Regions from separate parts of the Streptomyces sp. NPDC056061 genome, predicted to be linked through region 1. Evidence: riboswitches for the same ligand, from Rfam matches in the RefSeq annotation. Region 1 holds a riboswitch; each other region holds the start of a gene.
What was found. Region 1 has a riboswitch for cobalamin ahead of ACFC79_RS18365 (ABC transporter substrate-binding protein). Riboswitches for the same ligand answer to the same signal wherever they lie in the genome.

Region 1 (7,111 bases):
GCGCCAGCGGTTCCGCGGTGCCCCGCCGGGTATGGCTGACGGTCAGCCCGGCGCGTTCGAACGACGCCAGGAGCGCCGGTACGCGGGCGAGCCCGGGCATCGGATCGCGCGGTGCCACCGGGTCACCGGACTGCCGCAGCAGGCCCACGGTCACCCGTAGTTCGTCCAGGGCCGACCGGCTGGTGTCCCGGATGTCCTCCAGCGCGGCCAGGATCTGCTCCGGCCGCCGTTCCACCAGGTGGACGGCCACACCTGCCTGGGCGTTGATGAGGGCGATGTGGTGCGCGACGATGTCGTGCAGTTCGCGTGCGATCCGCACCCGTTCGGCCGCCACCCGCTGCTCCGCCTCCTGCTCGCGCGTGCGCTCCGCGTGCTCCGCGCGTTCCTCCACCGCGGCGATGTAGGCGCGGCGTGAGCGCACCCCGTCCCCCACGGCCGCCGGCAGGGCCGTCCACGCCAGCATCGCCGCGTTGTCGGGCGCCATCCAGGAGTGGGGGTCGCAGATCACCGCGGCTCCCACCAGAACGGCGGCCGATGCCGACGCCGCGGCCCAGGTGACGCGCCGGTCGGTGAGCACGGCGACGGTGTAGACGGACACCAGGACCGGGCTGATGACCAGTGGGCTCTCCCGGAACCCGAGGACCTGGAACGCCACTCCGCAGCCGACCGCGACGGCCAGTACGCCGATCGGGTGACGGCGCCGCCGCAGCAGCGCGGCGCAGCCCACTCCGGCCAGCACCACGGCGGGCCAGCGCAGGGAGAAGTAGTGCTCGTGCGGCACCACCGAGGCGGCCACGACCGACAGCAGGAACAGCGCCGCCACGCCCAGTGCGTCGAGCACGCCGTTGCGGCCCCGGTCCCGCCGCCTCCATCCGCTGATCACCGCCATGCCACCACCGTAGGGTCGCCGGCCGCATCGGGCATCGTGTCGCAGGACCGGTCGGACCGCACCCGTCCGTGCCCGCGCGGCGGGCCGTGTCCGCCTGTGCTCCGGCCTCGGCGGAACGGTCCGGCCCGCACGGTCCCGGCGCGGCGGCCGGGAGGCCGGGTGGGCCCGGGCGGACGGCTTCGCCGGTCAGACGCCCTTGGCGGGAGCGGTCCGGCCCTCGTGGGGGGAGAGTTCGGCCGTGAGCCAGCGGAAGACCTGCGGCACCTGACGTTCCCAGAGTCCGGTGGTGTGCGGCCCGCTGACCGCGGCCACCGCCACCCGCGTCGGGAGCACCGCCGCCCGCTGGAGTGCGAGACCGTCACGGTAGCCGTCGTCCCGGGAACCCGAGAGGTAGAGCGAGACGCGCGGCGGAGTGGTGGCGTGGCGCAGGATCCACAGCGGATTGTTGACCTTCCGCAGATGCGGATCACGGGCCGTGAGGGAGGCCCGCTCGGCAGCCGGGTCGTTGTATCCGGAGAGGCCCACGGCGGCCCGGTAGCGGTCGGGGTGGGCGAGTGCCATCTTCACCGCGCAGTGCGCGCCGGCCGAGTATCCGGCCACGGCCCAGCGGCTCGCGCGGCTCTCCGCACGGAAGTTGTCGATCACCATCTGCCGGACGTCCACGCTGAGCCAGGACTCGGCGTCGACGACGCCCGGCACGTTGGCGCACCCGGTGTCCTTGCCCGCCAGCAGATTGGTCCGCGGCTCCACGAGGATGAACGGGGCGATCTTCCCGCTCCGCATCCCGGCCTCCAGCTGGGACTGCACGCGCAAACTTGCGAACCACGCCTTTGCCGATCCGGGGAAGCCGCCGAGCAGTTCGACCACGGGGAACTTGCGGTGCCGGAAGGACGGCTCGTCGTACTGCGGCGGGAGCCATACGTACACCTCGCCGCGCACCCCGGACACCCGGCCGCGCAACTGGGTCACGCGCACGCCCCGTCCCATCCGGGCGTCGTGGGTCGGGCCGAAGTGCTGGACGGTCCTCGGTTCGTCCGCCAGCCGCTTGTGGGTGCCGAGCCCGTCGCTCCCCAGGTCCGGGGCGGCGACGACGTGCTCTCCGGTGCCCAGCAGGTCGGCCCAGCTGTCGTAGAGGCCGTTGGCGTTGTTGACCATCACGAAGACGCTCAGCACGGCCGCCGCCTGTGCGAGGACGACCATCACCAGACGTGCCGCACCGCGCACCAGGGCGGGACCGCCCACGCGGCCCCACAGCAGGAGCGGAATCAGCACGGTGACCAGGGCCAGCGCGACCGTGGCCAGGAAGAAGGGTGTCCCCGTCAGGCTCATCACGCCAGGGAGGATGCCTCACACACCGCAATGGTTTACCCGCCTTTCCGCCTTTTTACGTCGGATGCGAGACAACCGGGAGCGGCATGTTGACGTCGGGGCCGTCCTGCGGTCCCGGCCGCCGATCTCTCGCCGCCGGTGTCGGACGGGTGCGTCGGCCGCGAGGGGGTGGGAGGCGGATCCGGTCGACGGCGTGCGATCACTCACACCGGCAGCCTTTGTGCCACAGCCTCAAGGAAACATAATATCGGCAGGTCATCGCCGCGACGGACCACAGGAAGCCGGCGCAATTCCGGCACGGTCCCGCCACTGTGACCGGGGAGTGCAACCCTTCGACATGCCACTGCGCACGGCGCGGGAAGGCGGGGGGAACGTCGATCCGGGAGTCAGGACACTGCCCTGTCGCGGGCCCGTCATGAGGGAGCGCGGACTCCCCAGGAGGCTCCACGTGTATTTCGGCATTCCCCGCCGCCCCGGTTTCCCGCCCGCCCGCCGTCGTGCGCTGCGCGCCGTCGCCGCGGCCACCGCTCTGTCCACCGTCCTGCTCGCCGCGGGCTGCGGTGCCGGCGACGACTCCTCCGACGGCGGGAAACCCGCCGCGCGGGCGACGGCCCAGGGTTTCCCGGTCACCGTCGACAACTGCGGCGTGCGGACGACGTACGACAAGCCGCCCTCGCGCGTGGTCACCATCCACCAGCACCCGGCGGAGCTGATGCTCGCCCTGGGGCTGAAGGATCGCATGGTGGGCACCGCGTTCCCGGACTCGGCAGTCCTGCCCGAGCTGAGGAAGGACTTCGACGCGATCCCCGAACTGGCGCGGAAGGAGCCGTCCTTCGAATCGATCCTGGACGTGGAGCCGGACTTCGTCTACGGCGGTTACGGCAGCGCCTTCGCCGAGAACGAGGGCCGCTCCCGCAAGGCGTTCGCCGACGCGGGCATCGACACCTACCTCAACCGCGAGTACTGCGACAGGAAGAAGCCCGTGACGATGCGGGACACCTACGAGGAGATCCGCACGGTCGGCAGCATCTTCGGCATACCGAAGCGCGCCGACGCTCTGGTGGCCGATCTCCGCGGGCGCGTCGACAAGGCCACCGCCGCGGTCGGGAGCGCCCCTGCGGTACCCGTCTTCGTGTACGACAGCGGCGACAAGACGGCGTTCACCGCGGGCGGCAAGGGCCTGGGCAGCGAGCTGATCCGCCTGGCCGGCGGCCGCAATGTCTTCGGCGACCTCGACAAGGTCTTCGGGGACGTCTCCTGGGAGCAGGTCGTGGCCCGCAAGCCGGAGGTCATCGCCATCTACGACTACGCGGGGACCGGCACCGTCGAGCAGAAGAAGAAGTTCCTCCTCTCCCAGCCGGCTCTCGCCGACGTCCCGGCGGTCAGGAATGAACGGTTCGTGGTTCTGCCGCTGACCGACACACTGGTCGGCATCCGGTCGGCCTACGCCGTCGACGGCCTGGCCCGCGGGCTGCATCCCGAGAGCTTCCGGTGACGCGGACTTTGGTGGAGGACGGCCCGGCCGAGGCATCGGCCGGGCCGCGCACGCGCCGCGGAATCCGGTCGGGCCGGGCCACCCTCGCCGTCACGCTCACCGTCCTCGCGGTGCTGCTGGTCCTCTCCGTCACGGCCGGGCTGGCCATCGGCTCGGTGCACGTGCCGCCCGGCGAGGTGTGGGGCATCGTGACGCACGCGCTGGGAGCCGATGGGGCGGAGCCGACCTGGTCGCGCGCCCGGGAGACGATCGTCCTGACGGTGCGGGCGCCGCGCGTGCTGCTCGGCGCCGTGACCGGGGCCGGGCTGGCCGTGGTGGGCACCGCCATGCAGGCCCTGATCCGCAACCCGCTCGCCGAGCCGTATCTGCTGGGGGTCTCCTCCGGTGCGTCCCTCGGGGCGGTGTCGGTGATCGTCTTCGGGGTGAGCGTGGCCGGCCCGGTGACGCTCTCGTCCGCGGCGTTCGCCGGTGCCCTGGGCGCGTTGCTGGTGGTCTACGCGACCGCCCGCACCGGTGGACGGATCACCTCGGTGCGGCTCGTGCTGTCCGGTGTGGCGATCGCGGCGATGCTCACCGCGGTGATGGATCTGCTGCTGCTCACCGCCGGCCGGGGCCACGAGGCGCGCGCCGTCCTCGCCTGGACCCTCGGCGGCCTCGGCGGTGTGGACTGGGAGACGCTGTGGCTGCCCGCCGCGGCCCTGCTGCTCGGCATCGGCATCCTCCTGGTGCAGTCGCGGAACCTGAACCTGCTGCTGGCGGGCGAGGAAGCCGCCACGACGATGGGACTCGACGTGGCCCGGTTCCGGGCCCGTATGTTCGTCATGCTGTCCCTGATCACCGGCATCCTGGTCGCCGCGGCCGGGCCGATCGGCTTCGTCGGACTGATGCTGCCGCACGTCGTGCGTCTCCTGGTCGGCGGCGATCACCGCCGCGTGCTGCCCACGGCCGCACTTGCCGGAGCGGTCTTCCTGATCTGGGCCGACATCGCCGCCCGCACCGTTGCGGCGCCGATGGAGATCCCGGTCGGAGTGCTCACCGCGCTGTGCGGAGGCCCGTTCTTCCTGTGGCTGATGCGCCGTGACGCCCGACGGAACACCGACCGAGGAGTGGCATGAGCGCGACCGAACTCACCGTCGAGGGCGTCACGCTGACCGCGGGCGCGCGCCACCTCGTCCGCGACGTGTCACTGCACGCCGGGGCCGGCGAGGTGATCGGCCTGGTCGGCCCCAACGGCAGCGGCAAGTCCAGCCTCCTGCGGGCCGTCTACCGCGTCCTGCGCCCCGACACCGGACAGGTGCGGGTCGACGGCGCGGACGCCTGGTCGCTGCCCGTGCGCACACTGGCCCGGACACTCGCCGCGGTGGTGCAGGAGTCGGCCGCCGGGTTCGACCTGTCCGTGCGGGAGATCGTCGCCATGGGGCGCACCCCGCACAAGGGCCTGTTCGCCGGTGACACGGCCGATGACGCCCGTCTGATCGCGTCGGCCTTGGCAGCCGTGGACGCGACGGAACTGGCCGACCGCCCCTTCGACCGGCTCTCCGGCGGCGAGCGCCAGCGGGTGCTCATCGCCCGTGCCCTCGCGCAGCAGCCCGCCCTGCTCGTTCTCGACGAACCGACCAATCACCTGGACATACGGCACCAGTTGGAGGTCCTCGGCGTACTGCGCGAGATCCCCGCCACCGTCCTGGTCGCGCTCCACGACCTCAATCTCGCCGCGTACTACTGCGACCGCCTCTACGTCCTGTGCGACGGCGAGGTCATCGCGTCGGGTCCGCCCGCCGAGGTGCTCACCGCGGAACTTCTCCACGAGGTGTACGGAGTGACCGGGGAAGTCGTCATTCATCCCCGGACCGGGGCGCCTCATGTGACCTTTCTTCCCTCGTAATCCGACGGCCGGCCCCGAATGCCGCGAACCGCTCCCACGGGAGAGAGAGCGGCCTGGCGGATTCATGGCGGGGCCGGACCGGGAACCGTCACGATCCGATTTCAGGCATTCCAGGCCAACGGAACCGACTGAACGAGGGATTCCTCACCGCACGGTGTGCAACGGCTCCTCTCGGTGTACAACTGGGATGTCCAACATCACCATCGGATCAACCACGACCTGTCTCCTGCCGTTCACCGATCGGAATTTGACCGTCTGTCATCATGCACAGGATCCCTCGCGAACGCCGAGCTCAGGAAGTCCGTCGGTCCGTCCCCTTACGCCCGACCGGGTCCAAAAGGACTGAATGGCCGAGGCGTCCGCAGTATTTTCTGACCTGTTCCGGTTGTCCGGGGACACCCCGCGGCCGGCCGAGAGTATGGGGCACATCCCGTGAAGGTTCGTACGAGGCTGTCGAGCACCCTGGTGGCCGGGGGAATGGCGACGGTACTGCTGGCCGGTTGCGGCTCCGAGGATCAGATCTGGCCGTCCGAGTCGAAGTCGGGAGTGGTCGTCGGCATGTCCGACGGCATCGTCGCGACCGATCCGGCCTCCGGCTACGACCCGGGGTCCTGGCTGCTGTTCAACAACGTCTTCCAGTCCCTGCTGAGCTTCCCGCCCGGTTCCTCCACGCCCGTGCCGGAAGCCGCCGAGGAGTGCAATTTCTCCAACGGCAGCAAGACGTACGCCTGCACGCTGCGTGACGGACTGAAGTTCAGCAACGGCAACGACCTCACATCGGCCGACGTCAAGTACTCCTTCGACCGGACGATCGAGATCGACGACCCGGCGGGGCCGGCGCCGATGCTCTCCACCCTCAAGTCGATCGACACCCCGGACGACAAGACCGTCGTCTTCCACCTCAAGGTGCCGGACGCGACATTCCCGAGCAAGATCGCATCGGGCGCCGGTTCCATCGTGGACCGTCGGGTCTACCCCAAGAACGCCCTGCTGGAGGACGGCAAGACGGTCGGCTCCGGCCCCTACAAGCTGGACTCCATCGACAAGTCGAAGGCGGTCTTCTCGGTCTACTCCGACTACCACGGGACCGCCGATGTGCAGAACTCCGGTGTGACCCTGCGGCTCTTCCGCGGCGACCAGCAGGAACTCCGGGCGGCCCTGGAGAAGGGCGATGTCGACATCGCGTACCGCGGCCTCACCGCCAAGGCCGTGGCCGCCCTCGACACCTCGTCCGCCACGAAGAAGGACGGCCTGGAGGTGGTCCAGGGCAACAGCGCGGAGGTCCAGCACCTGGTCTTCAACCTGGACGACCCGGTGGTCGGCAAGATGGCCGTGCGCAAGGCCATCGCCCATCTCGTCGACCGCTACGCCCTGGTCAGCGAGGTGTACCAGTCCACGGCGACTCCGCTGTACTCGATCGTCCCGGTCGGCATCACCGGACACGGCACCTCCTTCTTCGACGCCTACGGCGACACACCTCAGCCGAATCGGGCGAAGGCCGACCTGCGAAACG
Region 2 (7,111 bases), on a different contig from region 1:
GCGGCACCCGGCCGATGACCTGTTCGGTGTGGGGCGAGACGACCTCGATGACCTCCCGGCCCAGCGGATCGACCAACTCCCCGCCGATGAACAGTTTTCCGTGTTCGACAAGCTCGGTCATGGCTGCTGCCTCCCGCGAACCGGCACGACATCCGACGACGTCATCCCACTGCGCCTCTATCTGATTGTCCGTCAGAACTGATACCAGTTCCCGTTCCAGGAGTCCACGGCACCCGGCCGACAATGTACGAGCGGTGGGGGTACCGGGTCGTCGGGCTCAAGAAACCCATTCCCTAGACGCCCCGTCACGCCGTCATGGTCGGGCAACTGGGCGGCGCCCGAGCCGGTTCCGGAGTCCATGCCGACGACGTGGGCCCACCGACGGGCCTGCGCGACTCGCACCACTGCGCGCATGGCGCGTGGCCGGTCCGAACCGGGAGCCGACGGACTCAGTCCGAAAGGAGGACCGGCGCGGGCCCGCTCACCATTTCGTCTTCGTACGAGTAGTCCGTCACCTTGATCTCGATATAGGAACCGCCGGAGAATACCCAGTAGTTGTTCGGCCTGCCCGGCACCTGAACTGCCGCGTCGATCCTGTCCTTGAAGCCGGGGTACCGTGCGAAGGTACCGCTCCAGGAGCTGAGCGACTCCCAGCCCTGGAGCTGCTCGCCCCCGTCGGGGCCGCCTTCCTCATCCAGCCTGCACAGGACGACCCCGTTCCCCGAGAACATCCAGAACTCCGGCGAGTCCTCCTCCGGCGTCGGCATCATCGCGTCGACGGTATTCAATGGGGTGGCACGTCTGAACATGTCCCCCCAGTCGCCGAGATCCTTCGAACCCCCCTCCCGGTGGTCGTTGTACCACTCATCTGCGCCATCAACATGCACCTTGATGTATTCCGACCCCGAGAAGAGCCAGTAGTCGCCGCCTGCTTCATCGCCGATTCCTTTCGGGATCGGCAGCACCGCGTCGATCTTCTTGGTGAATTTCGGCAGTTTTTCGAAGGCTTTACTCCAGTTCTCGATCTTGAGGGGCCCGACATCCAGCCGAAACGGCTTTTTCGGGTCCGACACGTCGACCCGTACGTACTGGTCGCCGTAGAACAGCCAGAGCATCTGATCACCGTCCGGGGCGGGCATCGCCGCGTCGACGTGGATGCCCCCGTCCGCCGTCGGGACCGGTTTTCCCTTGCGCCCCGAGCCGGCCTCGGACCGGTCGTCCCGCGACAGCCGGTTCGCCACAAGACCTGCGCCGATTCCTCCCGTGAGCACAAGTCCGGCCGAGAGCACCGCCCGGCGGGACGGCCGACGTCGCGGCGTCTCCGGATCGGCCGAGGGCCCCGCCCCCGACGGGGCGGGCGGGTCGTGCGGCGGCTGGACTCCGGGCGTGGGCGCGAGGCCCGGCGCGGCGGCCAGTGGGCGCAGCAGGGCGGCCGCCTGGGCGGCGGTCGGCCGCTCGGCCGGGTTCTTGCGCAGCAGGGCTTCGAGCACCGGGGTCAACGGCCCGGCACCTGCCGGGATCTCCGGCTGTTCGCTCATCACGGCGTACAGGACCGCGACGGGCTCCGGGCGGGCGAAGGGGGAATGACCGGACAGCAGCGCGCACAGGGTGGCGCCCAGTGAGAACAGGTCGCTGGGCGGTCCCGCCGGACGGCCGCTCAGGCGTTCCGGGGCGATGAAGTCCAGGGTGCCGATCACCGCGCCGGGTGTGGTGAGTGATGTGGTGTCGGCGAGTGCCACGATGCCGAAGTCGCAGAGCACGACACTGCCGTCCTCGCGCATCAGGACGTTGGCCGGCTTCATGTCCCGGTGCAGCGCGCCGATGGCGTGCACCGCGTCGAGCGCGGCGAGCAGTTCAAGGCCGATCCCGGCGATCCGGGACGGGGGCATCGGGCCGAGGGCGGCGACGTGTTCGGCCAGCGAGCGGCCCTTCACGAGTTCCATCACCAGCCACAGCCGGTCCTCGTGGCTCACGAGGTCGTAGACGTCCACCACGTTGGGGTGGGAGATCCCGGCGATGGCGCGGGCCTCGCGATGCGCGCGACGGGCGCGCTGGGCGAGTTCCTCGCCGCCCGTCTGCAGATGCACTTCCTTGACCGCGACGATTCGCCCCAGCAGGCGGTCGGTGGCGCGCCACACGGTTCCCATGCCTCCGCTGCCGAGGCGTTCGAGCAACAGGTAGCGCCCAGCGATCAGTTGTTGTCGCGTGTTGTCAGCCACGGGCTCAAGGTAGCGGATCACAACAACCCTTTTTCGCTTAACCACTGCCTAGTTATTGCCAGTTGTCGCAACAACGAGCCGCACGGAAGCCGGAACCACCGGCCCCGCCCCGCCCCGCCCCCTCATCCGGGCGCACCAGCCCGCCTTCCACCCGGACGCCGAAGGTGGTCGACCGGGGCTACTACTGAAACAAGTTCTCGTTACAGTGGTCGACGAGTGCGCACCGCACGGCCGTCGCAACGGCCGTCACGTCCGAACGTCCGGCGAACCGGCCGGGCCGCGGGGAGATGGGGAGCCCATGACGCAGGTGACCGACCACGGCGGGGGCGTGCACAGCATCAAGGTGCCCATCCCGGACAACCCGCTCGGCCACACCCTGGTGCACGTCCTGGACACGGATCGCGGGCCGGTCCTGATCGACACCGGCTGGGACGATCCGGAGGCGTGGGACACGCTCACCGCCGGGCTGGCCGCCGTCGGCACGGACGTCGCCGACATCCACGGCGTGGTCATCACCCACCACCACCCCGACCACCACGGACTGTCCGGGCAGGTCCGCGAGGCGTCCGGGGCCTGGATCGCCATGCACGCGGCGGATACCGAGATCGTGCGCCGCACCCGCGAGTCGGAGCCCGGCACCTGGTTGACATATCTGGTGGGCAAGCTCACCGCGGTCGGGGCGCCCGAGGCGCATCTCGCGCCGTTGCGGGCCGCGGCGGCGGAACGGGGACGCATGAGCACGCTGCCCGGGGCGCGGGCCGCGCTCCCGGACCGGGAGATCGTGCCCGGCGCACTGCTGGACCTGGCGGGGCGGCGGCTGCGTGCGGTCTGGACGCCGGGGCACACCCCCGGCCACGTCTGCCTCCACCTGGAGGAGCGGCATCCGGCCGAGCTGCCGGGGCGGGGGCGGCTGTTCTCCGGGGACCATCTGCTGCCGGGCATCAGCCCGCACATCGGGCTGTACGAGGACCCGGACGACGCCACCGTCACCGACCCCCTCGGGGACTACCTCGACTCGCTGGAGCGGATCGGGCGGCTCGGGGTCGCGGAGGTGCTGCCCGCCCATCAGTACGCGTTCCCGGACGCGGCGGGGCGGGTGCGGGAACTCCTCGTCCACCACGAGGAGCGGCTGACCGGGCTGCTCGGGCTGCTGACCGTGCCGCTGACCCCGTGGGAACTGGCCGAGCGGATGGAGTGGAACCGGCCCTGGGAGCAGATCCCGCCCGGTTCGCGCAACATCGCCGTCTCGGAGGCGGAGGCCCATCTGCGGCGGCTGGTGAAGCTGGGGCGCGCGGAGGCGGTGGCGGGGAGCGATCCCGTGACGTACCTCGCGGTGTGACATCGGCGACGTACCTCGTCGACCGCAGCCGTGGGGCGGGCCCCGGGGGTGCTTCCGGACCGCCCGGTAGAGTGGGACGGTCGTCATCATGCCCGTACAGGGGGAAGCCGGTGCGAATCCGGCACTGACCACGCAGCCGTGAGCCGTCCTGCGGACGGTGAGTCGGAATGCCCTGTCCGCGGTCGTGACCGGCTCGTACCACCGGAACCCCGGTGGTCGGCACCGTCGAGGTATACGGAGCCGGAGCCTGGTGCGTGAGCGTGCCCGTCCCCGGTTCCCCGTGCAGGAGAGGCCCCGCCCGCCATGACCGTACGCCGCAGCGCGGCAACGCTCGCCGCCACCGCCGTCCTGCTCAGCGCGGCCACCCCAATCGCGATCGCGGCGCCGACCCCGCCGCCCACCCGGTCCGCCCCACTGCCCGCCGGGCTGTACGGCACGAAGGACCCCACCTACGACGGCGTCTGGCGACAGTCGCTCGCCTTCCTCGCCCAGCGGGTCGAGGGAGTGACGCCCTCCGCGAAGGCGGTCGACTGGCTGATCGGCCAGCAGTGCGACAACGGCGCCTTCGCCGCGTACCGGGCCGACGTCTCCCGGCCGTGCGACGCGAAGACGATGCTGGACACCAACGCCACCGCGGTCGCCGTGCAGGCGCTCGTCGAGGTGGACGGGCACCGGGAGACCGTGAACGACTCGGTCCGCTGGCTGAAGTCGGTGCAGAACGAGGACGGCGGCTGGGGCTACGCCGCCGGACAGCCCAGCGACGCCAATTCCACCTCGCTGGTGATCGGCGCCCTCGCCCGGCAGGGCCAGCAGCTCGCGGACATCACCACCCCGGGCGGCAAGACCCCGTACGACCCGCTGCTCGCGCTGTCGATCCCGTGCGGCGGCAAGGACGGCGGCGCCTTCGCCTATCAGGCCGACAAGGCGGGGAAGCTCGCCGCCAACGCGGACGCCACCGCCGCGGCCGTGCTCGGCACCATGGGCAAGGCCCTGGCCACCGGCAACAATGCCGCGGCCAAGGGGACCAGCTGCCACCCCGGCACGGACCTCAACCCCGAGCAGGCCGCCCAGAACGGTGCCCACTTCCTCGCCGGGGCCCTCGCGGCCGACGGCCACCTCGACCTCGCGCCGATGCCCGGCGCCGAGGACACCGCCCCGCAGCCCGACTTCGGCAACACCGCCGACGCCGTCGTGGCGCTGTCCGCCTCCGGCCACCAGGACAAGGCCGCCGGGGCCGTTGCCTGGCTGAAGAAGAACTCCGGTCCCTGGGCGGAGCAGAACGGCCCCGCCGCCTACGCGCAGCTGATCCTTGCCGCGCACGCGACCGGCAGCGACGCCCGGGACTTCGGCGGCGTGAACCTCGTCGACCGACTGAACGCGGCAGGGCCGAAGCCCGCGGCGATCACGACGCCCGACCCGTCCACCGACACCGGGTACGAAGCCACGCAGAAGGACCAGGTCCACAGCGGCGACGACGTGATCGGCGGCGTGTGGTGGTTCGTCGGGATCGGCCTCGTCGTCGGCGCCGGTGTCGGGTTCCTGATCAGCGGCCGCCGGAAGAACCAGCAGCTGTGAGGCGGTCGGCAAGGTCCGGCGCGGTAGTCGTGGTCCTGGGAGCCGTCCTGGCGGTGCTGTGCGCGGGACCGGCCCGGGCGGCCGGCTACCGGTACTGGTCGTTCTGGGAGGGCTCCGGCACCGGCTGGACGTACGCCACCCAGGGCCCGGCCCTGGTCCGGCCGGACGACGGCTCGGTGCAGGGATTCCGGTTCTCGGTGAGCGAGGACTCCCAGGACTCCGCACGACCGCGCACCGCTCCCGACTTCGCGAAGATCTGCGCGGACACCCCGGCCGAGAAGGGATCCAAGCGGATCGCGCTCGTCATCGACCCGGGCACGGCCTCGGACGCCCCGGACGGGCGGACGCCGCCCGCACAGCGCACCGCCTGTGCGCGGATCGCCCCGGACGCCAGCACCGCCGAGGCGCTCGCCTCGGTGGCCAAGCCGCTGCGCTACAACAGCGACGCGCTGCTCTGCGCCATCTCCGGCTACCCGGCCACCGGCTGCGGCGAGCAGGTGTCGGGCGACGGCGGGCACCCGGCGCCCGTCGGCTCCGCGACCGCCACGGCACCGGCCGCGACCGCTGCCGACGACGACGGCTCGGACGGTTCGGGTGGCGGCCCGTCCGCGGGGGTGTACGTCGGGATCGGCGCCGTCGTCGTCCTCGGCATCGCCGCCGCCGCGCAGGCCCGTCGCCGCCGAGGATGACCGCACCGACCAGCGGCCCGGCGTCCGGCACCACCCGCACCGTCCGGCCGTACCACCCGCTGCGCGCCCCCGAGGCGACCCGGAGCAACGCCGTGCCCGCCGGGGCGTGGTGGCTGTGGGCACTGGGCCTGGCCACCGCCGCGTCCCGGACCACCAACCCGCTGCTGCTGGGGCTGCTGGTGGGGGTGGCGGGCTATGTGGTCGCGGCCCGTCGGACGGACGCGCCGTGGGCCCGCTCCTACGCTGCGTTCATCAGGATCGGGCTGTTCGTCATCGGCGTGCGGCTGGTCTTCTCCGTCTTCCTCGGCTCGCCGATCCCCGGCACCCACACCGTGTTCACCCTCCCCGAGGTGCCGCTGCCCGACTGGGCGAAGGGCGTGCGCATCGGCGGCCGGGTCACCGCGGAGCAGCTCCTCTTCGCCCTGTACGACGGGGCGAAACTGGCCGCCCTGCTGATCTGCCTCGGTGCCGCCAACTCGCTCGCCAACCCGGCCCGGCTGCTGAAGTCGCTGCCGGGCGCGCTGTACGAGGCGGGGGTCGCCGTCGTCGTCGCGATGACCTTCGCACCGAACATGGTCGCCGACGTGGGGCGGCTGCGCACCGCGCGACGCCTGCGGGGCCGCCCGACGGGCGGGATCGGGGCGGTCCTCCAGATCGGGCTGCCGGTCCTGGAGGGCGCGCTGGAGCGGTCGGTCGCGGTGGCGGCCTCGATGGACGCGCGCGGCTACGGGCGCACCGCCCAGGTCCCGGCGGCCGTCCGCCGCACCACGAACGTGCTCACGCTCGGCGGGCTGCTCGGGGTGTGCGCGGGCACGTACGGGTTGCTGGCCGCGCAGGGCGCGGCGTACGGGCTGCCGCTGCTGGTCGCCGGGCTGGTCGCGGCGGCGGCCGGGCTGCGCCTGGGCGGGGCCCGGTCGGTCCGGACCCGCTACCGGCCCGACCGGTGGGGTGCGCGGGCCTGGCTGGTCGCGGGTTCGGGGGTCGCGGTGGCGGTGGCGATGATCTGGGCGGGCGGCGTCGACGCCGCCGCGCTGCACCCGGGGGTCGTGCCGCTGACCGCACCGGTGCTTCCGTTGTGGCCCGCGGCGGCGGTGCTGGTGGGACTGGTGCCCGCCCTGGTGGCACCGGTGCCGCCGTCGGCGGGCGGCAGAGAGGGCGAGGAGGACCAGTGATCCGGTTCGAGCAGGTCGCGGTGCGGTACGAGGGGGCGGAACGCCCCACCCTGTCCGGGGTGGACCTCGTCGTGCCCGAGGGCGAACTGGTGCTGCTCGTCGGCCCGTCCGGGGTCG
Region 3 (7,111 bases), on a different contig from region 1:
ACGTCCGAGTGGAGGTCGACCTCCTCGACGGTCCAGGTGTTCTTGATCGCGTCCCGGTAGCGCTCGTAGAAGTCCGGGTAGCGCATGGGGCGCAGGGTCAGTTCGAAGCCCGGGTCGAGCAGGTTCTTCGTGGGGTTGGTGTCGGTCATTACTGGCAGGCCTCGCAGGACTCGGGGTTTTCGAGGGAGCAGGCGATCGCGTCCGCGTCGGGGGCCGGCGCCTGCTGGGCGGGAACGGCGGCGGTGGCGGCGGCCGTGCCGGAGGCCGCGCGGGCGATCCGGGTGGCGGGGCGGGACCGCAGGTAGTACGTCGTCTTCAGCCCCTTCTTCCAGGCGTACGCGTACATCGAGGAGAGCTTGCCGATGGTCGGCGTCTCCATGAAGAGGTTCAGCGACTGGCTCTGGTCGAGGAACGGCGTACGCGCCGCCGCCATGTCGATCAGGCCGCGCTGCGGGATCTCCCACGCCGTGCGGTACAGCGCCCGCACGTCCTCGGGGATCCAGGCGAAGCCCTGCACGGAGCCGCTCGCCTCGCGCAGCGCCTCGCGAGTCCGCGCGTCCCACACGCCGAGCCGCTTCAGCTCCTCCACCAGGTAGGCGTTGACCTGGAGGAACTCACCGCTGAGCGTCTCGCGCTTGAAGAGGTTGGAGACCTGCGGCTCGATGCACTCGTACACGCCCGCGATCGAGGCGATCGTCGCCGTCGGCGCGATGGCCAGCAGCAGCGAGTTGCGCATCCCGGTCCGCGCGACGCGGGCACGCAGCGCGTCCCAGCGCTCGGGCCAGTTCGGTTCGATGCCGTAGTGGTCGGGGTGCAGCACCCCGCGCGCGGCGCGCGTCTGCTCCCAGGCGGGCAGCGGGCCGGACCGCTCGGCGAGGTCGCAGGACGCCTCGTACGCGGCGAGCATGATCCGCTCGGAGATCTTCGTGGACAGCGCGCGGGCCTCGGGGGAGTCGAACGGCAGCCGCAGCTGGAAGAAGACGTCCTGGAGACCCATGGCGCCCAGGCCCACCGGGCGCCACTTGGCGTTGGAGCGCCCGGCCTGCTCGGTCGGGTAGAAGTTGATGTCGACGACCCGGTCCAGGAACGTCACCGCGGTGCGGACGGCGGCGTCCAGCCGCTCCCAGTCGATGCCGCCGTCGGCGACGAACGCGCCGAGGTTGACCGACCCCAGGTTGCAGACGGCCGTCTCGCCGTCGTCGGTGACTTCGAGGATCTCGGTGCACAGGTTCGACGAGTGGACGACACGGCCCGGCTCGGCGGTCTGGTTCGCGGTCCGGTTGGCGGCGTCCTTGAACGTCATCCAGCCCTGGCCGGTCTGCGCGAGGGTGCGCATCATCCGGCCGTACAGCTCGCGGGCCGGCATCGTCTTGCGGGCCAGGCCCTTCGCCTCGGCGGCCCGGTACGCCGTGTCGAACGCGTCGCCCCACAGGTCGACGAGTTCGGGCACGTCGGAGGGGGAGAACAGCGACCAGTCGCCGTCCGCGTCGACCCGGCGCATGAACTCGTCCGGGATCCAGTGCGCCAGGTTGAGGTTGTGCGTGCGCCGCTGGTCCTCGCCCGTGTTGTCGCGCAGCTCCAGGAACTCCTCGATGTCCGCGTGCCAGGTCTCCAGGTAGACCGCGGCGGCACCCTTGCGGCGGCCGCCCTGGTTGACGGCGGCGACGGACGCGTCGAGCGTCTTCAGGAACGGCACGATGCCGTTGGAGTGCCCGTTGGTGCCGCGGATCAGCGAACCGCGGGCCCGGATGCGGGAGTACGGCAGACCGATGCCGCCCGCGTGCTTCGAGAGCCGCGCCACCTGGTGGTAGCGGTCGTAGATCGAGTCGAGCTCGTCGAGCGGGGAGTCCAGCAGGTAGCAGGAGGACATCTGCGGGTGCCGGGTGCCGGAGTTGAACAGCGTCGGCGACGACGGCAGGTAGTCGAGCCGGCTCATCAGCCCGTACAGCGCCGCGACCTCGTCCACGGCCTGAGGCGATTCGTCCTCGGCGAGACCGGACGCCACCCGCAGCATGAAGTGCTGCGGGGTCTCGATGACCTGGCGGGTGTGCGGGTGGCGCAGCAGGTAGCGGCTGTGCAGGGTCCGCAGGCCGAAGTAGCCGAAGCGGTCGTCGGCGCCGTCGAGGAGGGCGCGCTCGACCAGGGCGTCCAGGGCCGCCGCGTGGGCCGCGACGAACGCGGCGGTGCGGTCGGCGATCAGGCCCTCGCGGTGGCCGACGGCGACGGAGGCGGAGAAGGAGACCGCGCCCTGGCCCGCCGCCTCGTCCGCGATGGTGCGGGTGAGCAGCCGGGCGGCGAGCCGGGAGTAGGCGGGGTCCTCGGAGATGAGTCCCGCGGCGGCCTCGGTGGCCAGCGACCGCAGCTCGGCCTCGTCGGCCCGTGCGCTGCGGCCCCGCAGCGCGGCGGCGGCCACCCGTCCGGGATCGGCGTCGGGAAGGTCGACGGTGAGGTCGGTCAGGGTCCGCAGCAGTGCGGTGCCCGGCCCGTCGTGTGCGGTTCCCTCGGACTCGGCCGCTACGGACGCGGCGACTGAGGCCGGATCGGCTGGCGCGATGGTCACGTGGTGCTCTCCCTCGCTCGGCTCGGGGCCGGCGGGGGAACGGGGCAGCCGGGCAGCACGGAGCCCTGGGCGGGCGGCACTGCGTACGGCGTCCACCGGCCCATCCGCGAGGCCCGGACGTCTGGCACCCGGATCGGTCGAGCCGGGTGCGCTGTCGGCAGGTCGTCGGACTTGGTCGGGTGTGCGCAAAAGCGCACTGAACACACCGTTGCGGGACAGTTCCGGATTCGCACCGGATTCCCCTGCGACGACAGCGAGGATGAGCATACATGTGGGGGCCGCTCGATGAGGCAGCCCCCAGATGTTGTGTCGGCCTCCGTGTGTCGGGCCCGCAGGAGGCGCCCTGCGGGCCTCTCCCCGGACGCCGGACGGCCCGCCACCCGCCCCCTTCCGGCAGGGGCGGGCCGTCCGGGGCCCGGGAGGGCGGTCAGCGGATGGCCGGCGCTCCTGCGGTGACCGGGGGCAGTTCCACCTGGACGCCAGGGTCGCCCGCGTCGGCCGTGTAGTCGGCCGGGGACGTCTCGTCGGTGCCGGCGGGCGCCTTCGCCGCGTTCAGGACGAACGTCAGCACCACCGTCACGACCACGTTCAGCACGAACGCGGTGAGGCCGATGTAACCGATCTCACCGATGCCCGGGATCTGAGCGGACGAACCGCCGAAGTGCTTCTGCGTGGACGACTGCACCCCGTACGCGGCCACCGTGCCGTACACCATGCCGACCGCCCAGCCCGCGAGCAGCGCCCAGCGGTGGAACCAACGGGTGAACAGACCGCCGACCAGGGCCGGCATCGTCTGGAGGATCCAGATCCCGCCGAGCAGCTGGAAGTTGATCGCGACCGTCTTGTCCATGGTGAGGACGAAGGCCAGCGCCCCGACCTTCACCAGCAGCGACACCAGCTTGGAGACCTTGGTCTCCTGCTCGGGGGTCGCGTCGGGCCTGAGGAAGTCCTTGTAGATGTTGCGGGTGAAGAGGTTCGCCGCGGCGATCGACATGATCGCCGCGGGCACCAGCGCGCCGATGCCGATGGCGGCGAAGGCCACCCCCGCGAACCAGTCGGGGAACATGTTCTCGAACAGCTGCGGAATGGCCAGCTGTCCGTTCTCCACATCGATCCCGGCGGCGATCGCCATGAAGCCGAGCAGTGCCAGCAGACCCAGCATCAGCGAGTACAGCGGCAGGATCGTGGTGTTGCGCCGGATCACGTTCCGACTGCGGCTGGAGAGCGTCGCCGTGATCGAGTGCGGGTACATGAAGAGCGCCAGCGCCGAGCCCAACGCCAGGGTGGCGTAGCCCCATTGGCCCGCCTCGCCGGGCGCCAGGGAACCGGTGGGCTTCCCTCCGGGCGGACCGGCGAACTTCTCCTGCGCGGCGGCGAAGATGTCGTGGAAACCGCCGAGTTTGATCGGGATGTAGATGATCGCCACCGCGATGACCAGGTAGATCAGGCCGTCCTTGACGAAGGCGATCAGTGCGGGTGCCCGCAGGCCGGAGGAGTAGGTGTAGGCGGCGAGCACCGCGAACGCGATCAGCAGCGGCAGGTCCTTGACGAACCAGTGGGTGTTCTCGCCGCCGCCGACGCCCATCACGTCCAGCACCGCCTGGATGCCGACGAGTTGCAGCGCGATGTACGGCATCGTGGCGAGGATGCCGGTGACGGCGACCGCCAGCGACAGGCCCTTCGAACCGAACCGCCCGCGCACGAAGTCCGAGGTGGTCACGTACCCGTGCTTGTGCGAGACCGACCACAGCCGGGGCAGGAAGGTGAAGATCAGCGGGTACACCAGGATGGTGTACGGCACGGCGAAGAAGCCCGCCGCGCCCGCCGCGTAGATCGCCGCGGGTACGGCGACGAAGGTGTACGCCGTGTAGAGGTCGCCGCCGAGCAGGAACCAGGTGACCCAGGTTCCGAACGACCTTCCGCCCAGGCCCCATTCGTCGAGGCTCGCCTCGTTCTCGGCCTTGCGCCAGCGTGCCGCCAGGAAGCCCATGACCGTGACGGCCAGGAAGAAGAAGACGAAGACGCCGAGCGCGACGCCGTTCACGCCGTCCTTCATGCCGATGCACCCCCCTTGCGGGAGCGCTGGTCACGCTGCCACAGCTTGTACGCGGTCGCGGTGAGCGCGGTGGAGATCAGGACCCAGAGCATCTGGTACCAGTAGAAGAACGGGATACCGATGAAGGTGGGGTCCACCTTCGCGTACGAACTCACCCAGAGCATCGCGACGAACGGCGCGACGAGGCACAGGGCGATGACCACCCTCACGGGTGTGATGGCGGGTGGCTTTCCTTCCGGGCTTGCAGACATGCGGCGACTCCGTCCCCTCGCTGATCACCTGCTGTGGTGCGCAGGAAATCTAGGGGAGGTTTCCGGTCAGCGTCACCCCCCGGCCGCATCGCGGTCCGGAAACAGTTCCGTGAACGGGTGCACACATGCGAAATCCGGTCGGGCGTACGGGAGTTCATCCGTCCCCGGCATGCGGTCCGCCCCCGTGGGGAACGGCGTTCCACGGGGGCGGACGGGGTGGTGGTGCGGCGGGGTGGGCGGTGGCCGGAATCGATCGTCCGGACGCCCTGCCGGGGCTCGCTGGGGCGTCCGGCCGGGATCCGGGGGCCGGGGTGCGCGACGCGGGTCCGGCGGCCCGCCCGTGTCGGAGGTCAGTCGGTCGGCCGCTTCAGGCGCGCCACGAACTTGTACCGGTCGCCGCGGTAGACCGAGCGCACCCACTCCACGGGCTCCCCCCGCCCGTCCAGCGAGTGACGGGAGAGCATCAGCATCGGCAGGCCCACGTCCGTGCCGAGCAGCCCGGCCTCGCGCGGGGTGGCGAGCGAGGTCTCGATGGTCTCCTCGGCCTCGGCCAGCCGCACGTCGTACACCTCGGACAGTGCGGTGTAGAGCGAGGTGTACTTCACCAGTGAACGGCGCAGCGCCGGAAAGCGTTTGGCCGAAAGGTGCGTGGTCTCGATCGCCATGGGCTCGCCGCTGGCGAGCCGCAGCCGCTCGATCCGCAGCACCCGGCCGCCGGACGAGATGTCGAGCAGTCCGGCGAGCGTGTCGTCGGCAGTGACATAGCCGATGTCCAGTAGTTGGGACGTCGGTTCCAGTCCCTGGGCGCGCATGTCCTCGGTGTACGAGGTGAGCTGGAGCGCCTGGGAGACCTTCGGCTTGGCGACGAAGGTGCCCTTGCCCTGGATGCGTTCCAGCCGGCCCTCGACGACGAGTTCCTGGAGGGCCTGGCGCACGGTCGTGCGCGAGGTGTCGAACTCGGCGGCCAGGGTCCGTTCCGGCGGTACGGGGGTGCCCGGCGGCATGGTGTCCGTCATGTCGAGGAGATGTCGCTTCAGCCGGTAGTACTTCGGGACGCGCGCGGTGCGTGTGGCCGCGCTCGTCTCGTTCTCCGAACTGCCCCCGTCGGCACTCATGGCCCGCCTTCCCGACTGCTGCGTTGCTGCCGTCACCGGCTCCTCCGTCTGTCGCGGCTCACATGGTGGCACGGTCCGGTCACGGCTCGTCGCCCTCCCTTAGGTGTCGGTCCTATAACGGACGCGAGTGCACTTCTTATACACCCTTGACACCCCTAAAGGTCTAGGCCAAGCTCCCGGTACTGGTCTAAACCATTAAAGACCAGGTCCAGCCCCAGCAGTACTCGTCGAATGTCTTCGCGGTGGGCGGGGTTGCAGCATCCCTGAGGAGGGTTTGGCGTGAAGCGCAAGCTCATCGCGGCGATCGGCGTCGCGGGCATGTTGGTGTCGATCGCGGCGTGCGGTTCGGACGACAAGGCATCGTCGAAGGACCCCAAGGACCGCAAGGACAACCTGACCGTCTGGCTCATGGGTGAAGCCCAGTCGACCTGGCCGGAGCTGGTCAAGGACGTCAATGCCGAGTTCAACAAGAAGTACCCCAACGTCAAGGTCAGTGTTCAGTACCAGCAGTGGGGTGACAAGGTCAAGAAGCTTGACACCGCGCTCGGCGGTGACAAGTTCCCTGACGTTGTCGAGCTCGGCAACACCGAGACCATGCAGTACATCCTCAATGGTGCGCTCGGCGAGATCGACTCCAAGAAGTACGAGAACTCCGACACCTGGATCAAGGGGCTCAAGGACACCTGCTCCTACGAGGGCAAGCTCTACTGCGTTCCCTACTACGCGAGCGCCCGCGTCGCCGTCTACAACAAGGACATGCTGAAGGCCGGCACCGGCAGCGACGCCCTCCCGCAGAACGAGGACGAATTCCTCAAGGGCATGGACAAGGTCTCGGCCGAGCTCGCCAAGAAGGACAAGCGCGCCTCCTCCCTGTACTACCCGGGCCGTTACTGGTACGCCGCGATGTCCTACGTCGCTGCCTACGGCGGCCAGATCGCCAAGTACGACGAGGGCGGCAAGGAGTGGAAGGCCGCTCTCTCGACGCCCGAGGCCCAGCAGGGCATCACCCACTTCGTCGACCTGGTCAAGAAGTACAACAAGGCCGACCAGACGAAGGACGAGCAGGACCATGCCAACGTCATGGCCAACGAGAAGGCCGCGGTCATCTACGGCCAGGCGTGGGAGGCCG
Region 4 (7,111 bases), on a different contig from region 1:
GCAGCAGCTCCGCCGCCTCCCCGGCGCTCGGGACGCGGGGCGAGTGGATGTCGTAGACGCCCGGTCCCGCCTCGCGCGGGTAGCCGTGGGCGGCCAGTTCACGGGCGACCTGCATGTGGGAGCGGGCTGCCTCCAGGCTGATGACGTCGGCGTCGAGGTCGTCGATGGCCTGGACGATGTCGCCGAACTCGGCGTAGCACATGTGGGTGTGGATCTGGGTGGCCGGGCGCACTCCGCCGGTGCTGAGCCGGAATGCCTCGGTGGCCCACGCCAGGTACTCCGCCCGGTCGGACGCCCGCAGCGGGAGGGTCTCGCGCAGGGCGGGCTCGTCGACCTGGATCACCGAGGTCCCGGCGGTCTCCAGGTCCTTCACCTCGTCGCGCAGGGCGAGGGCGACCTGCCGGGCGGTGTCGCCGAGCGGCTGGTCGTCGCGGACGAAGGACCAGGCGAGCATGGTGACCGGTCCGGTGAGCATGCCCTTGACGGGCCGGCCGGTCAGGGACTGCGCGTAGGCCGTCCAGCGGACGGTCATGGGCGCGGGACGGGAGATGTCACCGGCGAGGATCGGCGGGCGGACGTAGCGGGTGCCGTAGGACTGGACCCAGCCGTGCTGCGTGGCGAGGTAGCCGCTGAGCTGCTCGGCGAAGTACTGCACCATGTCGTTGCGTTCGGCCTCGCCGTGCACCAGGACGTCGAGTCCGGTCTTCTCCTGGAAGGAGACGACCTCCTGGATCTCCGCCCTGACGCGTTCCTCGTAGCCTGCGGTGTCGATGCGGCCGGTGCGCAGGTCGGCGCGTGCGGTGCGCAGTTCGCCGGTCTGCGGGAAGGAGCCGATGGTGGTCGTCGGCAGCAGGGGCAGGCCGAGGTGGGCCCGCTGGGCCGCGGCCCGTTCGGAATACGGCTGGCAGCGGCGGGCGTCGGCCCCCGTGACCGCGGCGGCGCGGGCCCGTACGGCAGGGTCGTGCGTGATCGGTGAACTCGCACGGGACGCCAGATCGGCCCGGTTGGCGGCGAGTTCCGCGGCGATCGCGCCGGTGCCCCGGGCGAGCCCCCTGGCGAGGGTGGTGACCTCGGCGGTCTTCTGACGGGCGAAGGCGAGCCAGCGCAGGAGCTGCGGTTCGATGTCCCGTTCGGCAGCCGCGTCCAGCGGTACGTGGATCAGGGAGCAGGAGGCGGCCACATCGACCCGGTCGGCCAGTCCGAGCAGGGTGCCCAGGACGGCAAGGGACTTCTCCAGGTCGTCGACCCAGATGTTGCGGCCGTTGACCACCCCCGCCACCAGGCGTTTGCCGGGCAGCCCGCCGACGGCGGCGAGGGCGTCCAGGTTCGCCGCCGCCGTGTCCGTGAAGTCCAGGGCGAGCCCTTCCACCGGGGCCTCGGCCAGGACGGGCAGGGCGTCGCCGAGCCGGTCGAAGTACGAGGCGACCAGCAGCTTGGGCCGGTCGGTGAGCGTGCCGAGGGCGTGGTAGGCGCGCGCGGCGGCGTCCAGTTCCGCCGGGGTGCGGTCCTGGACGAGGGCCGGCTCGTCCAGCTGGACCCATTCCGCGCCCGCCGCTCGCAGATCGGCGAGGACTTCGGCGTACACCGGCAGCAGACGGTCGAGGAGGGTGATCGGCTCGAAGTCCGCGGGCACACCCGGGGCGGGTTTGGCGAGGAGGAGGTAGGTGACCGGGCCGACCAGCACCGGACGTGCGGTCAGCCCCAGGGCGAGGGCTTCCCGCAGCTCGGCGACCTGCTTGGTGGAGTCGGCGGTGAACACGGTGTCCGGGCCCAGTTCGGGGACGAGGTAGTGGTAGTTCGTGTCAAACCACTTGGTCATCTCCAGGGGCGCGACGTCCTGGGTGCCGCGTGCCATGGCGAAGTAGCCGTCCAGGGTGTCCGTCTCGACGGCGTCCCGGTGGCGTGCGGGGATCGCGCCGACCATGACGGTGGTGTCGAGGACGTGGTCGTAGCAGGAGAAGTCGCCGGTCGGCACTTCCCGGATGCCCGCCCCGGCGAGCTGCCGCCAGTTGGCGGCGCGCAGTTCGGCGGCGGTGGACCGGAGGGCGTCGGCGGTGACGCGGCCCTTCCAGTAGCCCTCGATCGCCTTCTTCAGTTCCCGGTCCGGGCCCTGGCGGGGGTAGCCGTACACGGTGGCCCGTGCTGCCGCGGCTGCGGTCTCGGTGGTCACGGAGATCTCCTTCGCGAGATGAATCCCTGAGATCCCGGAGACGGGACGAGGACGCGAAGGGGTGACGGACCGGACGGCGACGACCCCGCGCGCCACGGCGTGCGGTCGTTCGTCCGATATGTACGCCGACCCGCCCACGAGGTCACCGGGATGTCCGCGCACGAGTCGATCGTGTGCGGGCAGTTGGCAGGTCTTCGGACTCGCGGGCACGCCTCGTGTCGTACGAGGCACCTAATGGCCGTCGCTTCCCAGGCCCTGTTCGTCGGACCCAGTGCGTATGACGGCGGTCGTTCCCGCTCACCGCTGCGGGGCAGTCCCGGATTCCCACCGGGTTCCCTCTTGCGACGCTTCCCGCCTGGCTGACGGGGCGAACCAGCTGCGCGGCCAGCCTAGAGGGTGGCGCGGTCCGGCGGGGCCCGTCGTCCACGATCCGGATGGTGAGCTGGGACACGGACGGTGCGGCGGACCCGGGTGCGGCCCGACCGGTCCGCGGGGCTCGACGGGCCCGGCCGGCCGGACGTGTCACGGACGCGTCGCGCGTCGCCGGTTCACCGCGAACGGGCGAGCCGGAACCCCAGGTCGTCGATGCGGAACGTGGGGTGGCTCCTGCGGCGGCACGAGGCACGGCACGCGCGCGGGTGGTCGTACGCGCCCCCGCCCCGGAACACGCGGTAGGCGCCGTAGACCCGCGGGTCGTAGAGGTCCCAGCACCATTCCCAGACATTGCCGATCATGTCGTGGAGTCCCCACGCGTTCGGCATCCGGCCGGCGACATCGTGGACCGCGTCACCGGAGTTGCCCCGGTACCAGGCGATCTCGTCGAGTTCCCCGTGACGCACGCCGGACGTCCCGGCCCGGCACGCGTACTCCCACTCGGCCTCGGACGGCAGCCGGTACCCGTCCGCCTCCCAGTCGCACACCACGTCGAGACCGTCGGGGTCCTCGCCGATCGTGTAGCAAAGAGCCAGACCCGTCATCAGCGAGAGCCGGTTGCAGAAGCGGACGGCGTCCAGCCAGGAGACCTCCGTCACCGGGGTGCGCGCCCCGGCCGGGCCCGCGGTGGGCTCCTCGTCCCGAACGGCGAGGTAGAGCTCGCGGGTCACGGGACACGGCGCCAGCCGGAAGGCCCCGACCTGGACGTCCCACTCCGTTCGCGTGCCCTCGTCGCGCAGGACGATCGTTCCGGCGGGGATGTCCCGCATGGCCTCGGCGGTCGCCCGTCCGAGTCCCGGCTCAGTCCGCAAGGCGGCTCCTCGTGTGCTCCGACGCCCCGGGCGCCGGTCTCGCGCGGCGGCCCGCGAGGCCCCTCGGCGTCCCGGGGAACCGGCCCCGGCGGCAGGTTCGCGCGAACGGGCGATGATACCGGGGTACCGGTCGACACCATGCCGCCGCAGGGGACTTCGGGGTTCCGGACGACCGCCTCACGCACCGGCCGTCCGGCCGAGGGGAGTGGCACGGCCTGCCCGAGGGGCCCCGGGCGGACCCTACGCCCCGGCCGTACCGGTCGCGATGTCCAGCCGGTGGGCCGGCGGGTGCTCGATCGGGAGATCGGGGCGCCAGGCCGCGAGAACCTGCGCGGAGGGGTCGAAGAGTTCCTTCGGCAGCGCGTCGGGCTCGGTCCACTGCCAGGTGCTGATGAGGTGGGGCTCGGTCACCCGTGGTTGCGTCGATTCCACCGTCACCAGGGCCGCCATCGACACCCGGTTGATCCCCGCGACGACGTCGTGGAGCATGGCGAAGACGGTCACGTCGGCCTCGTCCACCTCCAGGCCCGTCTCCTCGCGGAGTTCGCGGACGGCCGCCGCGGCGACGGATTCGTGCGTCGGATCGACCTTGCCGCCGGGAAGTTCCCAGGTTCCGATGCGGTGCCTGCCCAGCAGTACCCGTCCTCGGTCGTCCTGCACGATGACACCCACCCCGAGCGCCGCCTGCGCCACCGGCGGGCGGGCGTTGCGGGGGAGGGGATCGACGGGGGCGGCGTGCATGGTGCTCCTTGCGGTCGGGCGCGGGGTGTCACGGGTCACGGCCCCACGGCGTCCGCGGGCCGGACCCGCGGCCAAGCCTACGTACCCCGCGGCGGCGCGCGCCGGCCGGTCGGCCGGGACGCACCGGCGGGGAGCCGCGTGCGTCGGCGCGCCGGTGCGTGCGGTCCACCGGCCCGGCGCCTCAGACGGTCAGCCGCAGCGAGATGTCCGCGATGCCCAGCCGCACGCTCTGACCCCAGGTCAGTTCCAGCGCGTCCGCCTCCATCCCGTCGCCGAAGGCCACCACGCGGTCGGACTCGGCAGTGAGCCTCAGCCCCTGTCCGTGCCCCAGCTCACCGGAGACCAGCGAGGTGCCGGTCGCCGGTGACGGCCATGCCTCCCGGACGAACCAGAGCAGCCGCGCATCGGTGGGCCCCGGCAGCCGCAGGTCGCTGCGGCGCTCCTGCCACAGCGAGCGGAGCCAGCCCGTGGCGCCGGTGCCGGTGCCGACCAGGACGCCCGAGGATGCCTGCGCCTCGGTGGGTGTGTCGGGTGCGTCGAGGCCGAGCCGGTAGCGGGCGGTCTGGTGGCCGGGCGGGCCCAGGTAGATCTCGTTGAGGGCGAGGAGGCGCTGGGTGTCGTCGGCGACCGCCTCGACCATGGTGAGCTCGTCCGTCGTGCCGCCCGGCCCTGCGGCGGAGCGCAGCAGTGCCGCCGCGGCGGACGGCCGGTGGCGGACCAGCACCCCCGGATTGCGTCCGGGGTCGGTGTCGATGCCCACGACGGGCTGACCGGACAGGTACTTGGCGGCGTTGGCGACCAGACCGTCCTGCCCGACGACCACCACCACGTCCTCGGGCCCGAACAGGAAGCGGTCGAGATCGGCGCGCTCCACCCGGGACTGACGCCACTGCAGCGGCACGGCCGCCGCCACGTCGGCGAGCGCCTGCCGGGCGTGCCGGTGCCGTTCCACCACCTGCTCGATGGACCGGCCGCGGCTGGAGAGGAAGAACGCCGCCTGACCGTGGGTGCCGTGCCGGGCCAGCAGTTCCTCGTACTCCGTGGTGCGGTGCACCAGCACGGCGCGCGGGGCCAGACTCATGCCCGCGAACCCGGGCCGGTCCTGCCGAGCCTGCCGAGCAGGTCCGTGAGGACGTCGGGGGAGAGGGTGAGGCTGTCGATGCGCGGCAGGTTCTCCGCCAGCCTGGTCGCCGTCAGGGCGTGCAGCGTCTCGGGGGCCACCTCGCCGTGCACCCGCAGCCAGGCCGCCTGGGCCTCCGCGCGGGCGGCGCCGACCTCGCGCGCGGCCTCGGCCTCCGCGCGGGCGAGTTGCACGGTGCGGGCCGCCTCGGCCTCCGCGCGCACGCGGTCGGCAGCGGCTTTCTCCTCGGCCTCGCGCCGGGAGTTGGTACCGCGCTGCTCGACCAACTGCTCCTCGCGCCGCGCCAGTTCGATCTGGCTGGCCAGCTCGTTCTCGGCGATGGCCCGTTCCCGCTCCACGGCCACGGCGCGGCGTTCGTAGGTGGCCCGGTCGGCCTCCTGCTGGATCTGTTCGCGGGCGGGCGTGCGCAGGGCGCGTTCCACCTCGGCCTCGGGGCGGATCGCGACCACCCGAACCGCGACCACGTCGATGCCGGTGGCGGGCAGCCGTGGCTCTGCGGCGAGCCCGGTCGCCACGCGGTCGCGCACTGCCGCCACGCCGTCGACCAGGGCCTCGGCCAGCGGCGTCCGGGCCAGTACGTCCAGGGTGTGCTGCTGGGCGGTCTCGGTGAGCAGGGTGGCGATCTGCTCCAGCGGCGCGCCGCGCCAGACCCCGGTGTCCGGGTCGACGGAGAAGTCGAGACGGGCGGCCGCCTCGGCGGGGTCACTGATCCGGTACGTCACGGTGGCCTGCACGGTGACGTCCTGGAAGTCCGAGGTGCGCGCGTGGAAGGCCATGGCCAACTCGCGGTCGTTGACAGGGACTTCGGAGAGCGCGGCGGTCAGGGACCGGTACCAGAAGCTCAGCCCCGGTCCGTCGTGGGCGAGCCGGCCGCGCTTGTGGTGGCGGATGTGGGCGGTGGGTGCGGAGCGCAGGTGGCGCCAGCCGAAGCGCTGGGTGATGTCGGCCATGAGGGCCCCCTTCTTCTCGTCATGAAGACGATAAAGGGGGTGGGTTGATATCGTCAAGTAGACGAAAATGGGTGGGCCGGGCGCGATCGGTGGATGCCGGGCGGTGCGGGCGCGGTCATCCGTCCCGCGCGGCGAGGAACCTGGCCGGCGCCTCGCCGCCGCCGTGCACCGCCAGATCGGCGCCGTTGACGTACCGGGACAGGCCGCCCGCCAGGTACAGGCAGGCGTGTGCCACGTCGCCGGGCACGGCGAGCCGGCGCATCGGGATCACCTCGGCGACCGCGGCGCCCCCGTCCGCCCCGTACACCGCTGCCGCGTTCTCGGTGCGGATCGGTCCCGTCGTGATGTGGTTGACGCGTACTCGCGGTGCCCACTCCAGGGCGAGGGCACGAGTCAGCGCCAGCAGCCCGCCCTTCGCCGCGGTGTAGGCGGCCGTGCCCGGCTGTGGGGTGTGGGCCGAGACGCTGCCGATGTTGATGATCGAGCCGCCCTCGGGGTCTTCCCGCATGACCCGGTTGGCGGCCTGTGCCACGTAGAACGGCGCCAGCAGGTTGAGTGCGACGATCTTCTCGACGAACCGGGGCGACACGGTTGCCGCGTCGGCGTCGGGCGAGCCGCCCGCGTTGTTGACGAGCACGTCCAGCCGTCCGAGGCGCTCCACCGCCGCGTCGACCAGGGGGTGCGCGGCCCCCGGATCGCGCACATCGGCCCGGTGGAAGTGTGCGTACCGGCCGCCGCCGTGCGGGAGCCGTGCGGGCTCGTTGCGACCGCACACCAGTACCCGTGCGCCGGCGGCCAGGAACGCCTCGGCGATTCCGGCGCCGATGCCCTTGGTGCCGCCGGTGACGATCACTGCCCGTCCGGT

Region 2: it holds a riboswitch for cobalamin, as region 1 does, so the genes downstream of both, ACFC79_RS04360 (prenyltransferase/squalene oxidase repeat-containing protein) here and ACFC79_RS18365 (ABC transporter substrate-binding protein) in region 1, are expected to answer to the same signal.
Region 3: it holds a riboswitch for cobalamin, as region 1 does, so the genes downstream of both, ACFC79_RS02200 (ribonucleoside-diphosphate reductase subunit alpha) here and ACFC79_RS18365 (ABC transporter substrate-binding protein) in region 1, are expected to answer to the same signal.
Region 4: it holds a riboswitch for cobalamin, as region 1 does, so the genes downstream of both, metE (5-methyltetrahydropteroyltriglutamate--homocysteine S-methyltransferase) here and ACFC79_RS18365 (ABC transporter substrate-binding protein) in region 1, are expected to answer to the same signal.

The regions. Positions count from the first base shown of each region.
Region 1 covers NZ_JBHJWQ010000011.1:189,382-196,492, forward strand. Annotated here, with positions in the region: gene ACFC79_RS18355 (sensor histidine kinase) at 1-889, opposite strand, end outside; gene ACFC79_RS18360 (alpha/beta hydrolase) at 1,076-2,218, opposite strand; cobalamin riboswitch at 2,450-2,636, shown strand; gene ACFC79_RS18365 (ABC transporter substrate-binding protein) at 2,667-3,713, shown strand; gene ACFC79_RS18370 (FecCD family ABC transporter permease) at 3,776-4,828, shown strand; gene ACFC79_RS18375 (ABC transporter ATP-binding protein) at 4,825-5,598, shown strand; gene ACFC79_RS18380 (ABC transporter substrate-binding protein) at 6,031-7,111, shown strand, end outside.
Region 2 covers NZ_JBHJWQ010000002.1:53,693-60,803, forward strand. Annotated here, with positions in the region: gene ACFC79_RS04345 (aldehyde dehydrogenase) at 1-121, opposite strand, end outside; gene ACFC79_RS04350 (protein kinase) at 450-2,219, opposite strand; gene ACFC79_RS04355 (MBL fold metallo-hydrolase) at 2,518-3,558, shown strand; cobalamin riboswitch at 3,615-3,753, shown strand; gene ACFC79_RS04360 (prenyltransferase/squalene oxidase repeat-containing protein) at 3,862-5,133, shown strand; gene ACFC79_RS04365 (SCO2322 family protein) at 5,130-5,822, shown strand; gene ACFC79_RS04370 (energy-coupling factor transporter transmembrane component T) at 5,819-6,994, shown strand; gene ACFC79_RS04375 (ABC transporter ATP-binding protein) at 6,991-7,111, shown strand, end outside.
Region 3 covers NZ_JBHJWQ010000001.1:490,745-497,855, forward strand. Annotated here, with positions in the region: gene ACFC79_RS02195 (ribonucleotide-diphosphate reductase subunit beta) at 1-149, opposite strand, end outside; gene ACFC79_RS02200 (ribonucleoside-diphosphate reductase subunit alpha) at 149-2,560, opposite strand; cobalamin riboswitch at 2,699-2,827, opposite strand; gene mctP (monocarboxylate uptake permease MctP) at 2,988-4,616, opposite strand; gene ACFC79_RS02210 (DUF3311 domain-containing protein) at 4,613-4,867, opposite strand; gene ACFC79_RS02215 (GntR family transcriptional regulator) at 5,218-5,982, opposite strand; gene ACFC79_RS02220 (extracellular solute-binding protein) at 6,262-7,111, shown strand, end outside.
Region 4 covers NZ_JBHJWQ010000017.1:67,996-75,106, reverse strand. Annotated here, with positions in the region: gene metE (5-methyltetrahydropteroyltriglutamate--homocysteine S-methyltransferase) at 1-2,170, opposite strand, end outside; cobalamin riboswitch at 2,338-2,562, opposite strand; gene ACFC79_RS23335 (formylglycine-generating enzyme family protein) at 2,719-3,372, opposite strand; gene ACFC79_RS23330 (NUDIX hydrolase) at 3,655-4,155, opposite strand; gene ACFC79_RS23325 (hypothetical protein) at 4,337-5,236, opposite strand; gene ACFC79_RS23320 (SPFH domain-containing protein) at 5,233-6,246, opposite strand; gene ACFC79_RS23315 (SDR family oxidoreductase) at 6,362-7,111, opposite strand, start outside.